Regions from separate parts of the Microbacterium sp. NPDC057658 genome, predicted to be linked through region 2. Evidence: riboswitches for the same ligand, from Rfam matches in the RefSeq annotation. Region 2 holds a riboswitch; the other holds the start of a gene.
What was found. Region 2 has a riboswitch for thiamine pyrophosphate ahead of thiM (hydroxyethylthiazole kinase). Riboswitches for the same ligand answer to the same signal wherever they lie in the genome.

Region 1: another riboswitch for thiamine pyrophosphate. It lies ahead of ACFU8V_RS00785 (ECF transporter S component); the one in region 2 lies ahead of thiM (hydroxyethylthiazole kinase).

What each region holds. Positions count from the first base shown of each region.
Region 1 is NZ_JBHVHT010000001.1:168,102-175,834, reverse strand. Features, by position in the region: gene ACFU8V_RS00800 (ABC transporter ATP-binding protein) at 1-773, shown strand, start outside; gene ACFU8V_RS00795 (ABC transporter ATP-binding protein) at 770-3,046, shown strand; gene ACFU8V_RS00790 (D-alanyl-D-alanine carboxypeptidase family protein) at 3,097-4,587, opposite strand; TPP riboswitch at 4,665-4,774, shown strand; gene ACFU8V_RS00785 (ECF transporter S component) at 4,767-5,408, shown strand; gene ACFU8V_RS00780 (ABC transporter ATP-binding protein) at 5,408-6,862, shown strand; gene ACFU8V_RS00775 (energy-coupling factor transporter transmembrane protein EcfT) at 6,859-7,650, shown strand.
Region 2 is NZ_JBHVHT010000002.1:600,542-608,274, reverse strand. Features, by position in the region: gene argJ (bifunctional glutamate N-acetyltransferase/amino-acid acetyltransferase ArgJ) at 1-616, opposite strand, end outside; gene argC (N-acetyl-gamma-glutamyl-phosphate reductase) at 613-1,710, opposite strand; gene ACFU8V_RS16435 (bifunctional hydroxymethylpyrimidine kinase/phosphomethylpyrimidine kinase) at 1,950-4,097, opposite strand; gene thiM (hydroxyethylthiazole kinase) at 4,094-4,942, opposite strand; TPP riboswitch at 4,933-5,026, opposite strand; gene ACFU8V_RS16425 (NAD-dependent epimerase/dehydratase family protein) at 5,034-6,005, opposite strand; gene ACFU8V_RS16420 (DUF402 domain-containing protein) at 6,247-6,966, opposite strand; gene pheT (phenylalanine--tRNA ligase subunit beta) at 7,026-7,733, opposite strand, start outside.

The DNA of each region.
Region 1 (7,733 bases), on a different contig from region 2:
CCCGCCCGGTGGACGGCGTCACCGTCTTCCCGACCCCGGGTGCCGTCGCGTTCGACGACGTGGAGTTCACGTACCCCGGCGCCGACGCCCCCGTCCTCACCGGCATCAGCTTCGCCGCGGAGCCGGGCGAGACCGTCGCGATCGTCGGCTCCACCGGGTCGGGCAAGACCACGCTCGTCTCGCTCATCCCGCGCCTGTTCGACGTGTCCGGCGGGTCCGTGCACGTCGGCGGCGTAGACGTCCGCGAGGCCGACGTCGAGGCGCTGTGGGACAGCATCGGCCTGGTGCCGCAGCGTCCCTTCCTCTTCACCGGCACCGTCGCGTCCAACCTGCGCTACGGCCGCGAGGACGCCACCGACGAGGAGCTCTGGCACGCGCTGGAGATCGCCCAGGGGCGCGACTTCGTGGAGGAGATGCCGGACGGCCTCGACTCCCGCATCGCCCAGGGCGGCACGAACGTGTCCGGCGGTCAGCGCCAGCGCCTGGCGATCGCGCGGGCCATCGTGCACCGGCCGCAGGTGCTCGTGTTCGACGACTCCTTCTCCGCGCTCGACCTCACGACGGATGCCCGGCTGCGGCAGGCGCTCTGGCGCGAGCTCCCGCACGTGACGAAGATCGTGGTCGCGCAGCGCGTCTCCACGATCACCGACGCGGACCGCATCGTGGTCCTCGAGGGCGGCACCATGGTCGGCGTCGGAACCCATGAGGAGCTGCTGGAGACCAGCGAGACCTATCGCGAGATCGTCGAGTCGCAGCTGGGGGTGGACGCATGAGCGAGCAGGACCCTTCGACAAGCTCAGGGACCCAGGGTCGGCGCCGTCGCGGACGGGGCGCGGCCGCCGCGCCCACGGTCGAGCGGGAGCTCACCGCCGAGGAGCAGTACGAGGCGGAGCTCGCCGAGCAGGCGCGGCAGAACTCCGGCGACTGGGACAGCGTCGCGCCGGGCAAGGCCGACAACTTCGGCCCGAGCTTCGCGCGGATGATCGGGCTGCTCAAGCCCTCCGCGGTGTGGTTCGTCTTCGTGTCGATCCTCGGTGCGATCGGGGTCGTGCTGACCGTCGCCGCCCCGAAGGTGCTCGCCGAGGCGACGAACATCGTCTATCGCGGCTTCATCTCGATCCAGCTCGGTCAGCCCACCGGCGACTTCCCCGGCTTCCCGGCCGGGACCCCGCAGGACGTCGTCGTCGACGCGCTGCGGGACGCCGGGCAGAACGACTTCGCCAACCAGGTGGGCGCGCTCGGCGACTTCCGGGTCGGCGACGGCATCGACTTCGACGCGCTGCGCTGGGTGATCGCCGCGGTTCTCGCGATCTACGTCGTGGCCGCGTTCCTCAGCTGGCTGCAGGGATACGTCATCAACGTCATCATGGTGCGCACCATGTGGCGGCTGCGCGAGGCCGTCGAGGCGAAGATCAACCGGCTCCCGCTGGCGTACTTCGACAAGGTGCAGCGCGGCGAGCTGATCTCGCGGGTGACGAACGACATCGACAACATCACCCAGACCATGCAGCAGTCGCTGTCGGGAGCACTGACCGCCGTGCTGACGGTGATCGGCGTGCTCGTGATGATGTTCTCGATCTCGTGGCAGCTCGCCCTCGTCGCCCTCGTGGCGCTTCCGCTCATGGGCGTGATCTTCGGCGTCATCGGACCGCGGTCGCAGAAGGCCTTCGGCACGCAGTGGCGCAAGGTCGGCCGGCTCAACGCCCGGGTCGAGGAGGCCTTCTCCGGCCACGCGCTGGTCAAGGTGTTCGGCCGCGAGCAGGACGCGCTGGACAAGTTCAAGGCCGAGAACGAGGAGCTCTTCCAGGCGAGCTTCAAGGCGCAGTTCCTCTCGGGCATCATCATGCCCGCGATGACCTTCGTCGGCAGCCTCACCTACGTCGGCATCGCGGTGCTCGGCGGGCTCATGGTCGCGAGCGGGCAGCTCCGGCTCGGCGACGTGCAGGCGTTCATCCAGTACTCGCAGCAGTTCACGCAGCCGCTGTCCGAGCTGGGCGGCATGGCCGCGGTCGTGCAGTCCGGCACCGCCTCGGCGGAGCGGGTGTTCGACCTGCTCGACGCCGATGAGCAGGACGCCGACGGCCCCGACGCCCCTGCTCTCCGCGAAGGGGAGGGCGTGATCGAGTTCGAGAACGTCTCCTTCTCCTACTCGCCGGAGCGTCCGCTCATCACCGATCTGTCGTTCCGGGTGGAGCCGGGGCAGACCGTCGCGATCGTCGGGCCCACGGGCGCCGGCAAGACGACGCTCGTGAACCTCATCATGCGGTTCTACGAGCTCAGCGGCGGTCGGATCACGCTGGACGGTCAGGACATCTCGACCATCACGCGTGACGACCTCCGGTCCCGCACCGGCATGGTGCTCCAGGACCCCTGGCTGTTCGCCGGGAGCATCCGCGAGAACATCCGCTACGGACGCTCGACCGCGACGGACGAGGAGGTGCTGGCCGCCGCGCGGGCGACCTACGTCGACCGCTTCGTGCACGCGCTTCCGGATGGGTACGACACCGTGCTCGACGAGGACGCGTCGAATGTCTCGGCCGGTGAGCGGCAGCTCATCACGATCGCCCGGGCGTTCGTGGCGCAGCCGTCGATCCTCATCCTGGACGAGGCCACCTCGGCGGTCGACACCCGCACCGAGCTGCTGCTGCAGAACGCCATGGCCGCTCTCCGGCAGGGGCGCACCTCGTTCGTCATCGCGCACCGGCTGTCGACCATCCGCGACGCGGACCTCATCCTCGTGATGGAGCATGGCGACATCGTCGAGAAGGGTACGCACGACGAGCTCATCGCCGCGCAGGGCGCGTACTGGCGGCTGTACCAGTCGCAGTTCGAGCAGGCGGCGACCGACCTCGACGCGGAAGCGGCCCTGACCGGGTCGTCTCCGGTCGTGGTGACGGGAGAGGCCGACGCCGAGGCCCGCGCGGAGGAGCAGGCGGCCGATGCCGTGGCGGGTGCCGCCGTCGGTGCCCAGCTTCCCGGAGCGGAGGCGGCCGCCGCGCAGGCGCTCCTCGACGACGGGGCGGACGGCGCGTCGCCTCGTCCCTGATCGTCATCGCCCTGACGCCCCGCTCCGGACTCGGAGCGGGGCGTCAGTCGTCAGGAGCGGTCCGCGTCGATGCCGAACAGCTCGAGGGGATGGGTGAGGCGCCACCACGGGCTCGGGCCGTCCACGTCTTCGGCGAGGACGAGTGCGGTCTCGGTGGTGTCGATGGGGCCGGCCGTGGTGAGGGTGCCGACGTCGCCGTCCGCCTCGCGCTGCTCGCCGAGATCGAACACAGCCGTCGCGGTCGCGCTCGCCCCGTTCCACAGCACCACATCCGCGTCCTCACCGGTCACGACGTCGACCTCCTCGCCCCAGGCGGTGCGGACGCGTCCGACCACCGTCCCGGCGGGAACGGCGGGGCCCTGCGCCTGCAGCGCAGCCTCGGTCTGCGCGAACAGGGCACGCGTGAGGGCGAGACGCGCCTCGTCGTCCTCCTGGTTCAGTGCCGCGGCGTAGAGGCGGACCGTCGAGTCCCCCACGGAGACGTCCTTCGCCGTCAGCAGGTTCCAGCCGACGAGTGTGCCGGTCTTGATGCCGACCACCCCCGGGTCCGCGAGCATGCCGTTCGTGTTCTCCACCGTGCCGGCCCCCGGCAGCTCGACCGACCGGGTGCCCACGATCTCCGCGAACACGGGATTCTGCATCGCGAGCTCGCCGAGAGCCACGAGCGCCTCCGGGGTGGCGACGTTGCGCGCGTCGAATCCGGACGGCGTGACCACGGTGATCCCGGAGAGCCCGCGCTCGCCGAGCCAGACCTCGGCGGCGGCCGCGAACTCCCGATCGGAGCCCCAGATCTCCGCGGCGAGCCGATCGATGTAGTTGTTGGCCGAACCGAGCAGGGTGCCCTGCAGGAGCTGGTACTCGGTCAGCACCCCGCCCACGGGGACATCCAGCGCGGACTGATTCGAGATCCGGTAGTCCCAGTACCGGATGCTGTCGGCGTAGGTGAAGAAGAACTCGGGGCCCTGCTCCCCGGGGGCGAGGGGCAGGCGGTCGAGCACCATGAGCGTGCTGACGACCTTGGTGATGCTCGCGATGCTGACCGGGGCGGTCGTGGACGCGGCCGTGGTCATCCCGGCGATGCCCACGGCACCGTCGCCCACCTCCGGCCAGGCGAGCGCGGCGGTGGGGGCTGCCACCGGGGTGACCTCCACGGCCTGGACGGTGGGGGCGACCTCGTGCAACGGCCAGAGCAGCGTGCTTCCGGCGTAGGAGGCGACGAGCCCGGCGAGGACCCCGAGCGGGACGAGCAGGCCGGGGCCGGCGATCGCCGGACGCAGCGTCGCGTCGCGCAGCAGGCCGGGGGCGGCCTCGGCTTCCGGGGTGGCGTCGAACTCCGGCGTCGACGACCCGGACTCGACCACGTCCGTGTCGACCCAGGTCAGCGCGGTCGCCGGTGTCGAGGCATCGGCCCACGCGACGGTCTCCGTCGTGGTCGCAGGCAGCGTGTCGACGGTCTGCGAGGACGCGGGGGCGGAGTCCTCGGGCCGCGCGTCGACGCCGACGCCGCCGGACGCCTCTGCAGGGGGATCGGAAGCGGTCACTCGCTTACGGTACCGAATGCCGCCAGGAATCCGCCGTGCGCGGCTCGGGACGCGCGGGCGGAAGACGCTAGGATCGACAGCACAACCACGGGAGTCCGGCGAGCCGGGCTGAGAGGGAGCGAATCGCGCTTCGACCGTCGAACCTGATCTGGGTCATGCCAGCGCAGGGAGGAGTTCACATGAGTACGTCCACGTCCGCATCCTCGTCCACGAAGACGACCGGCGCTCCGGCGCGCAGCTATCTGCGGTGGCGCATCGTCGACATCGTCGTCGCCAGCGTGCTCGGCGTCGCCGCCGGCCTGATCTTCCTGGCCTGGAACGTCGGGTACCTGGGCCCCAAGGCCCTGCTCGAGCCGCTGCTCCCCGGGCTCCAGGGGCTCCTGGACGGACCGTGGCTGTTCGCCGGAGTGCTCGGCGGCCTCATCATCCGCAAAGCCGGTGCGGCGATCTACGTCGAACTGCTGGCCGCCGTCGTCTCGGCGCTCATCGGCAACCAGTGGGGTGGCTTCCTCACGCTCGAAGCGGGCCTCGTGCAGGGTCTCGGCGCCGAGCTCGTCTTCCTGCTGTTCTTCTACCGTCGCTGGTCGCTGCCCGTCGCGATCCTCGCCGGTGCCGGCGCTGCGCTCGCGGGAGGCATCAACAACCTCATCCTCTGGTACGCCGGCTCCGGTCCCGCGTTCACCGTGATCTACCTCGTGAGCACCGTGATCTCCGGCGCCGTCATCGCCGGTGCCCTGTCGTGGGTGCTCGCCCGCGGCATCGCGGCGACGGGAGCACTGGACCGCTTCGGCTCCGGGCGCGAGGCGCGCGTGCGCGTCTGATGGCGGCGCAGGTCGCTCCCGCGGTCGTCGAGGCGCGCGGCTGGGGCTGGCGGCATGCGAGCCGCCGGGCATGGGCGCTGCGCGACGTCTCGTTCCGCATCGAGCCCGGCGAGCGGGTTCTCGTGCTCGGCGCGTCCGGGGCGGGCAAGTCGACCCTGCTGCACGGCCTCGCGGGCGTGCTCGGCGGCGAGGAGGAGGGTGAGAGTGCGGGGGAGCTCCTCGTCGACGACGCTCCGGCGGTGGCGACTCGCGGGCGCGCCGGACTCGTCCTCCAGGACCCCGATTCCCAGGTGATCCTCGCCCGCGCAGGCGACGACGTCGCGTTCGGGTGCGAGAACCTCGGCGTGCCGCGTGCGGAGATCTGGCCGCGTGTCGAGGCGGCGCTCGCTGCCGTCGGCCTCGACGTGCCGCTCGATCATCCGACCAAGGCGCTGTCGGGCGGCCAGAAGCAACGTCTCGCCCTCGCCGGCATGCTCGCGATGCGCCCCGGCCTCGTCCTCCTCGACGAGCCGACGGCGAACCTCGCTCCGGACGGGGTGCGCGAGGTCAGGGAGGCGGTGGAGCGGATGCTCGCCGCGCACCCCGCCACCCTCGTGGTCGTGGAGCATCGACTCGAGGTGTGGTTGCCGCTCCTCACCCGGGTCATCGTGCTCGGTGCCGGCGGGGTGGTCGCGGACGGCCCTCCCGCCGCGGTGCTCGGTGCGCAGGGAGAACGCCTGGCGGCGGACGGCGTCTGGGTGCCCGGGCGTCCTCCCACCGAGCCCCCGGCACCGAGGACAGTGCCCGGCGAGGTGCTGCTGTCGGCCCGAGCACTCGCCGTGGCGCGGGTGAAGGGGCGTCCGGTGGCCCGCGGCATCGACCTCGACGTGCGGGCGGGCGAGGCCCTCGCGATCACCGGCCCGAACGGCGCGGGCAAGTCCACCCTGGGCCTGACCCTCGCGGGCCTCCTCCCGCCCGCGGAGGGGGCCGTGACCGCGACGCCGGTGCTCGCGCAGGGTGCCGATCCCGCGCCGATCCGCTGGGCGTCCCGCGACCTCCTCACCCGGATCGGCATGGTCTTCCAGGAGCCGGAGCACCAGCTCCTCGCCACCACTGTGCGGGACGAGCTCGCCATCGGCCCGCGCGCGCTGGGCGTCCCCGAGGACGAGGTCGAGGCCCGCGTCGACGAGCTGCTCGCCCGCCTGCGCCTGTCCGCGCTGGGAGCCGCGAACCCGTACACGCTCTCGGGTGGGGAGAAGCGCCGTCTCACCGTCGCGGCCGCGATCGCCACGCGACCCCGGGTGCTGATCCTCGACGAGCCGACGTTCGGACAGGACGCCCGCACCTGGGCCGAGCTCGTCGCGATGCTCGCCACCCTCCGGGACGAGGGCTCCGCGATCGTCACCGTCACGCACGACCTCGACGTGGCGCGCGCCCTGCACGCCACCCGCTTCGCCCTGGGGGCGCCGGCATGACGGATCTCGCCGACACCCGCGCCCGCGCCGGCGTCGTGGCCCGGATCAACCCGGTCGCGAAGCTCGGCGTGAGCGCGCTCATCGCCGTGCCGTTGATCCTCACGCTGGATCCCGTGTCGGCGGCGGTCGCCCTAGTGCTCGAAGCGGTGCTGTTCCTGTTCGCCGGCATCGGGTGGCGGGAGTTCTGGGTGCGCACCTGGCCGGTCTGGCTCGCAGCGCCGCTCACAGGGCTCACCATCGCCCTGTACGGCGAGACGAGCGGCACGGTCTACGTCGACTGGTTCGTGCTGCGCATCAGCGAGGGGTCGCTCGCGCTCGCCGTCGCCACGATGCTCCGGGTGCTCGCGATCGCCCTGCCCTCGGTGGTGCTCTTCATCACGGTCGATCCGACCGATCTCGCCGACGGCCTCGGGCAGATCCTGCGCCTGCCCGCCCGATTCGTGCTCGGCGCGCTCGCCGGACTGCGCATGGTGGGGCTGTTCCTCGACGACTGGCGGGCTCTGGAACTGGCGCGTCGAGCCCGCGGCGTGGCCGACCGCGGCCGCATCCGGCGCTTCCTCGGGATGGCCTTCGCCCTGCTCGTCCTGTCGATCCGCCGCGGCGCGAAGCTCGCCACCGCGATGGAGGCACGGGGCTTCGGTGCCCCCGGCCGTCGCACCTGGGCGCGCGAGTCCCGCTTCGGCGCCCCCGAGTGGGCCCTCCTGGCCGTCGGGGCCGCGATCTCCGGGATCGCGATCGCCGCGGCGGTCGCCACCGGCGCGTGGAACTTCATCCTCGGTCCGTCCTGACCTCACCCCTTTCGGACGAGGGCCCCTGGAGGTGACTCGACGGCCGGTCTAGCGTCCGCTGGAGACAGTGCCAATCGACACCG
Region 2 (7,733 bases):
CCGTCGCCCGGCGCAGCGCCTCGTCGGCCTGGAGCGGTTCGAGCACGGCGTCGGTGGTGAGCACCACGAGCATCGTCGCCAGACCCGGGGCGAGCATGCCCGCGCCCTTCGCCATGCCGCCGATCGTCCAGCCGTCGCGGGTCACCACAGCGGTCTTCGCGACCGTGTCCGTGGTCATGATGGCGTGCGCGGCGCTCTCCCCGCCGTCCGCGCTCAGCTCGGTGATCGCCTGCGCGGTGCCCGCGAGGACCTTCTCGCGGAAGACCTCGTCCCCCGTCCCGATGAGCCCCGTGGAGCAGACGAGCACGTCGCCCGCGCTGATGCCGAGCAGTTCGGCCGCCTTCTCCGCGGTCTGGTGGGTCGTCTGGAACCCGAAGCTCCCGGTGAAGCAGTTTGCACCGCCGGAGTTGAGGACGACGGCCTCGACCACGCGGTCCGCGACGGCCTGCTGCGACCAGATGATGGGGTTGGCCTTGGCGCGGTTGCTCGTGAAGACGGCGGCGCCGACCTTGCGGGGGCCGCGGTTGACCACGACGGCGACATCGGGCTTGCCGGTCGACTTGAGTCCGGCGGCGACCCCGGCCGCCTCGAATCCTGCGGGGGCGGTGACGCTCACGGGGCGACTCCGTTCACTGAGAGGGCGCGGGTCTCGGGAAGCCCCAGCGCGATGTTCATGGACTGGACGGCAGCTCCGGCGGTGCCCTTGACGAGGTTGTCGACGGCGGTGACCACCGTCACGCGGTTCGCGGCGCGGTCGATCGCGAGGCCGAGGAGGGCCGTGTTCGCCCCGAGCACGTCCGCCGTGCGCGGGAAGCTCCCCTCCGGCAGCAGCTGGACGAAGGTCTCGTCGCCGTAGGCGCTCTCCCATGCCTGACGGATCTCGGCGTCGCTCACACCCTCGACGATCGGCGCTGTGGACGTGGCGAGGATGCCGCGCGACATCGGCACGAGGACCGGAGTGAACGAGATCCGGATGTCTTGGGTCCCTGAGCCCGTCGAAGGGCCTGAGTCCGTCGAAGGGCCTGAGCCCGTCGAAGGGCGGGCGGCGGCGAGCGCCTGACGGATCTCCGGGATGTGGCGGTGCGTGCCGCCGACGGCATAGGGGTTCGCGGAGCCGAGGATCTCGCTGGCGAGGAGGTTCGTCTTCAGGCTCTTGCCCGCCCCGGACGGGCCGACGGCCAGGACGGAGACGATGTCGCCCGGGTCGATCACGCCGGCCGCGACACCGGGGGCGAGGCTCAGGCTCACCGTGGAGGCGTTGCAGCCGGGTGCGGCGATCCGGGTCGCGCTGCGGAGCGCGTCCCGCCCCTTGCCCCCTCCGACGAGGAGCTCGGGCACGCCGTACGTCCACGGCTCATGGAAGGACCCGCCGTAGAACGCGTCCCACTCCGCCGACGAGGTGAGCCGGTGGTCCGCTCCGGCGTCGATCACCAGCGGGGTGTCGCCGAGGGCGTCCGTGTACTGCCCGGACTGCCCGTGCGGGAGGGCCAGGAACACGATGTCGTGTCCGGCGAGGACCTCGGGTGTGGTGTCCTGGAGCGTCAGGTGGGCGAGTGAACGGAGGTGCGGCTGATGGGCGACGAGGGGCTGTCCGGCGTTCGAGTGCGCCGTGACGGTGCGGATCTCGACGTCGGGGTGAGCGGCCAGGAGGCGCAGGATCTCGCCGCCTGCGTAGCCGGAGGCGCCGGAGACGGCGACGGAATACGTCATGCTTCTACCTTAACGGTCGGGTCCTCGACGATCTCGGGACCGGGGGCGGGGCCGGAGGCGGCGACACCGGCACTCGACCGCCGCGCGGACGCAGGCAGAAGGGCGGGGTCGCCTAGAATCGGCGGCCGCGACGTCGGCGCACGGCGATGACGCTCGGGACGAGCGTCGAAGGAGCGGTGGCGACCGAAGGCATGCGGCGACGATAGCGCGGGCGTGTTCGGCACCGCAAATCCGGGGCGTCACACGACAGCGTGCGCGACCGGTGCGGCGAAGAAGGCCCGTTCGTGCGCGCTCGATGCGAGGAAGGCTCGCCGCATCCGCTCTCGGCCGGTGTCGTCGGCCCTCGCGGCCGCGGCGGCGACATGCGCGACGGCCTGCCGGGTGGCCTGCGCGAATGCCGGATCCGCGTAGGTCGCCAGCCACGATGCGTAGGGATGCCGGGGGTCGCGGGGCGCCGCGCCGAACGCTCCGGCATGGAGCCGCTCCCCCAGGTCGGTGTAGAGCCAGAAGCACGGCAGCACGGCCGCGATCACCGTGGCGTAGTCCCCGCCGAAGGCGACGGCACGCAGGTGGTCGAGGTAGGCGACCGTGGCCGGGGCGGGCTCGGCGGCGAAGGTCGCGCCGTTCACCCCGGTCTCCGGGGTCAGCCACGACGCGTGCAGCTCCAGCTCGCCGCGGATCGCGCCGTGCGCGGCCTCGGCCCAGAACGCCTGCTCGTCGGGGGTCGGAGCGAGACGTGACGCCTCCGCGAGCACCCGGGCGTACTCGCGGAGGTAGAGGGCATCCTGCGCGAGGTAGAAGACGAAGGCGTCGCGGTCGAGAGTCCCCTCGGCGAGCGCGCGCACGAAGGGCAGCGCGTCGATGTCGCGGCGGATCGCGGCGGTCTCGTCCCACCAGGCCGCGGCCACCTCCTCCGGTGTCGGCCGGGTCTCGACCCCGCCGCGCGCCCAGAGTCCCGAGAAGGGATGGATCGGGCCGTGTCCTCGCCCGATCTCCAGGTCGTCCGCCGCGCGGAGGGACTCCCGCAACCAGGCGCGCGCGGCGCGCACCGCGGTCGCGGGATCGTCGCCCGTCGCCAGTCGTGTGGCCAGAGCCGCGGACAGCGAGCAGCCGGTGCCGTGGGTGTTCGCCGTGTGGATGCGCGCGCCGGGGAACTCCGCGTGCGTACCGGCTGCCGTGTCGATCAGGGCGTCCGGTGCCTCGTCCCCGGGCAGATGCCCGCCCTTCACCAGCACCGCGGTCCCCATCGCGGCCGACAGCTCTCGCGCCGCGGCGAGCGCGTCCGCCCAGTCCGCCACCTCGTGACCGACGAGCACCGCGAGCTCGGCGAGGTTCGGGGTGACCACGGTCGCCAGGGACAGCAGGCTCCGCAGCTCGCGCTCCGCATCGGGGTGGAGCAGCCGATCCCCCGAGGTCGCGATCATGACGGGGTCGAGCACGACGATCGGGGGCTGTGTGTCCCGGAGCCACGCGGCGACCGTCCGGATCACCTCCACGTCCGCGAGCATGCCGACCTTCACGGCGTCGATGCGGATGTCGTCACCGACGGCGTCGAGCTGCGCCCGGAGGAAGTCCGCGGGAGGAACGTGCACGGCGCGGACGCCCTGCGTGTTCTGGGCGGTCAGGGCCGTCAGGGCCGCCATGCCGTAGCCCCCGTTCGCGGCGATCGCCTTGAGGTCGGCCTGGATGCCCGCGCCCCCGGACGGATCGCTGCCGGCGATGCTGAGCACGTGCGGCACCGCCCGCCCGAGCCAGCGCCGACGGAAGGCCGCGGCGGCGGTCCGGGGGTCGTCCGCCGCGCACAGCGCCGAGACCACCGCGATCCCGGCCGCGCTGGCCGCGCGCAGCGCCGCCGTGTCGTCGAGCTCCACCCCGCCGATCGCGACGCACGGCAGCGCACTGCGCGCCGCGAACGCGGCGAAGCCGTCGATGCCGAGCGGGGCCGGGTGGTCGGGCTTGGTGCGCGTGGGGCGGATCACGCCGACCCCGAGGTAGTCGACCGTGCCGGGCGGCAGCGCGGCGACCTCCTCGAGGTGCGCGGAGGTGTTCGCGGTCAGCCCGATCAGGGCCTCCGGGCCGAGGAGCTCGCGCGCGCGGAGCACCGAGGCGTCCGCCTGACCGAGGTGCACCCCGTCCACCCTGGCGCCGCGACGACGGGCCTCGACGGCCGCATCGAGGCGATCGTTCACGACGAGCAGCGCGCGACCGTCGATGGCCGCGGACAGAGCGAGGAGCTGCACGACGGTCTCCTCGTCCGTCGCCTCCTTGTCGCGCAGCTGCACGATGCGGACGCCGCCGGCCACCGCTTCGCGGACGGTCGCGACCACCCCGCGTGCGCCGCACAGCGACCGATCGGTGACGAGGTACAGGGACAGGTCGACGGTCATCGGGTCTCCTCCTCGACGCGGGCGCGGTCCCGGAGATCCGCCGGGGTCACGGCGGACAGCGCATCGAGCAGTCCGACGGCGAAGCTGCCCGGTCCGCGGGAGGCCTCCGCCGCCTGCTCGGCCGCGACCGTGTAGACGAGGGTCGCCGCGGCCACCGCCGTCAGCGCATCGGTCCCGGTACCGCGGGACGCCCCGAGGAAGGCCGCCATCACGGCCCCCAGCGCGCAGCCGCCGCCCGTCACCCGCGTGAGCAGCTCGTTCCCGTTGGCGATGCGGATCACCCGTTCCCCGTCGGTGAGGAGGTCGACCGGACCGGAGACGGCGACCACGGAACCGTGCCGGTCGGCGAGCTCCCGCGCCGCCGCTGCCGCCGCCTCGGTACCGTCCGTCGCGTCGACACCGCGGCCGCCGCTGCTGTGCCCGGCGAGCGCGAGGATCTCCGACGCGTTGCCGCGGATGGCGGTCGGGCGCCGCGCGGCCAGCTCGTGGGCCAGTGCCGTCCGCACCGGGAGCGTGCCGATCGCGACGGGATCGAGCACCCACGGCGTGGCGGCGGCGAGCGCTCCGGCCACGGCTTCCCTGCTCGCCTCCCGCTGCTCCGGGGTCGGCGTCCCGAGATTGACGAGGAGCCCCGAGGCGGCACCCGCGAACGGTCCGGCCTCGCCGACGATGTCGACCATCGCCGGCGCCGCGCCGAGCGCGAGCAGCACGTTGGCGGTGAACCCCGTCACGACGGCGTTCGTGAGGCAGTGCGTCAACGGCGGCGCAGCCCGGACCTCCTCCCGCAGCCTTCCCGCCGTGACGGCGAGGTCGAGGACGGATTCCGGACGCACAGGATCGCTCATTGCGACATCCCTTCGCTAGTACGAACTAGATCAGGTTCGACGGGTGTGATCTCAGCCGCGGATGCGGCACCCCGTGTCACTGCCTCGCAGTCTAGCGAGCGAAGGCGTCGAGCAGCGCCCGCTCCTCCGTCCGCGTGAGTCCGGCACGGCGCTCCCGGTCCACGCCCCGTTCGCGCTCGTCCGCCACGACGCGTTCCACCGTCTCTTCGAGGGGCCGGAGCCTACCTCCGCCGCGCCGGTACCGCGCGTTCGAGCGGGTCATGAATCCGCTCATCTCGGGCGGCAGCCACAGCGGGAGCGAGCGCGGCCCCGCCCAGTACGCGACACCCTCCGCGACGAGACGCTCCTCCGTGCCGACGACGACCGGACCGGTGTGCCCGGTGGAAGCGCGCACCGTACGCAGCACGTCCTCCAGGTCGCGCACGTCGCCGATCGCGTTGACGGCACCGGTGACGGTGGCGGACACGACGAAGGCGGCGACGTCCTCGACGTCGATGACCTGCGCCGTGCGCCCGTCGAGCGGCGGGAGCAGCACGGGCTCGTCCAGGGCCCGGAGGAACGCCGCCGCCCAGTAGCCGAAGCGATCGCTCGGGTCGCCGTCGCCGACGATGAGGCCGGGACGGACGAGGAGCGCGCGGTCGCCGAGGCTCTCCTGCACGGCGTCCTCCGCCGCGACCTTCTGCCGCGCGTAGTCGTCGTCCTCACCGGCCTGCGCCGCCGGGTGCCGCGGGGCCGACTCGTCCGTCCCGACCGTCTCGTCGTCGCGGTACACCGACATCGACGAGACGCAGGTCCACCGGGCGGCACGCTCGCCGAGCGCGCGGACGGCCCCGGAGACATGAGCGGCGCGGGAGGAGACGTCGACGACGTGGTCCCAGTCGGTGCGCGAGACGACGTCATAGGCGTCCTCGTCGTCGCGGTCGGCGAGCACGAGGGTCGCTCCCGGTGGCGCCGGCCGCCCGCCGCGGGCGAGGCAGGTCACCGACGCGCCCGCCCCCAACGCGTGCGCGGCGATGCGCTCCGACAGCCATCCGGTTCCCCCCAGGATCAGCACATCCGTCATGTGCCCATGTCATCAGGATCGACGACTCGGGGGAAGGGCCTCCGCTCAGAGCGGAGCGACACAGGCCACCCCGCGAGCACAGGCCCTCACGCGGACACCGGCCCTCACGCGGACACCGCCCACCACGCGAGCTCAGGCCCTCACGCGAGCACAGGCCATGGGCGCTGCTGTCGCCTGATGCCGCGCGAACGCCTGATGCCGCGCGGGCTCGGCGCCGTCGCGGAGGCCGGCCCCGAAGCGGTCAGGGGACGACGATCTCGTCGAGGCCGTCCAACACCGGGATCGTCCACGACGGGTCCGGTCGCCAGTCGATCCACTCCCGATCGAACGGCCAGTCGCCGGCATGGAACGACGCGATGGCCGCGACCGCGTGCCGCTCGATCTGCGCGGCCTGCGCGGCGGTCAGCCGTCCCTGGTCGACGGCGGCGACCAGCTCGTCCTCGTCCTTCATCGCCACGCGCCCGTCCTGTGCGATCTCGACGTCGAGGACGTGATCGGAGGTGTAGGTGGCACTGTCGGTGCGCAGGTGCGCGTTCTCGAGGTTGACGTACCAGCCGGCGAAGTCCCACGTCGTCCCGGTGACCGAGCTCCAGAACAGCCAGACCGACCACGGCACTCCCGCGGGCGCGATGCGCAGGATGCCGTTGCCCCACCACTCCTCGACGATCCGGCGCCGGGGCTCCCGCCACCGCCGATCGAGCGGGACGGTCCGGATGCGCTCCCCGTCCCGCGTGCCCTGACCTTCCTGCTGCGTCCCGGCGGCGAGCCACGCGACGAGACCGCGCTCATCGTCACGGACGACGCGCATGGGGGTGACGGTCGCCGCCTCCCCCGTGGTCCACCCCGGCTTGCGGTAGTGCCAGTCGAGCTGCGCACCCGGCGAGAGGAACGGTCCCTCCCCGAGCGATCGCGCTCCGGCGGGGACCGAGGGTGGCGTGGGCTGCAGGAGGAGGCTCGTCATCCGGCCACGCTATCGCGAGAGCGCACGGCTCCCCGGAAAGGGGCCGTGCGCTCTCCCGATCAGTCGCGGAGGGCGGCGCCGAAGCGCTCCGCGGCGACGGCGACGCCCGCCATCTTCGCCTCGGAGGCCTCCGCGGCGGTCAGCGTGCGGTCGTCGGCCCGGAAGCGCAGGGCGAACGTCAGCGACTTCGATCCCTCGGGCACGCCCTCGCCGCGGTAGTCGTCCACGAGCCGGACCGACTCCAGCAGCGCGCCGGCGCCCTCGATGAGAGCCGCGCGGACCTCGCCCGCCGGCACCTCGGCCGGCAGCGTGAGCGAGACGTCCTGCGTCGCGGCCGGGAACGTGGACAGCGACGCCGCAACAATGCGTCCTCCGGCGAGCGTGAGCAGCCGGTCGAGGTCGAGTTCCAGTACGGTGGCGCGGCCGGGCAGGTCGGCCTCCTCCGCGACGGCGGGATGCAGCTCGCCGACATAGCCGATCTCCTCGCCGGCGGCGACCAGCGCACCGGTGCGTCCGGGATGGAGCGCGGCGCGCTGCGTCTGCACGACGTCGATCTCGATGCCCGCGGCGGCCCCGATCACGCGGACCGCGTCGAGCGCCTCGACGAGCCCGGCGGCCTCGGCGGCACGCCCCGGCTGACGCGGCGACACATTGCCGGTCAGCAGCACCGCGACGTGGCGCTCCTGCGGGGGGATGGAGGCGTCGAGCTCGGCGAGCACCTCATCCGACGGCCGGACACCCAGCGGCGGGACCTCGGCGGTGCCGTA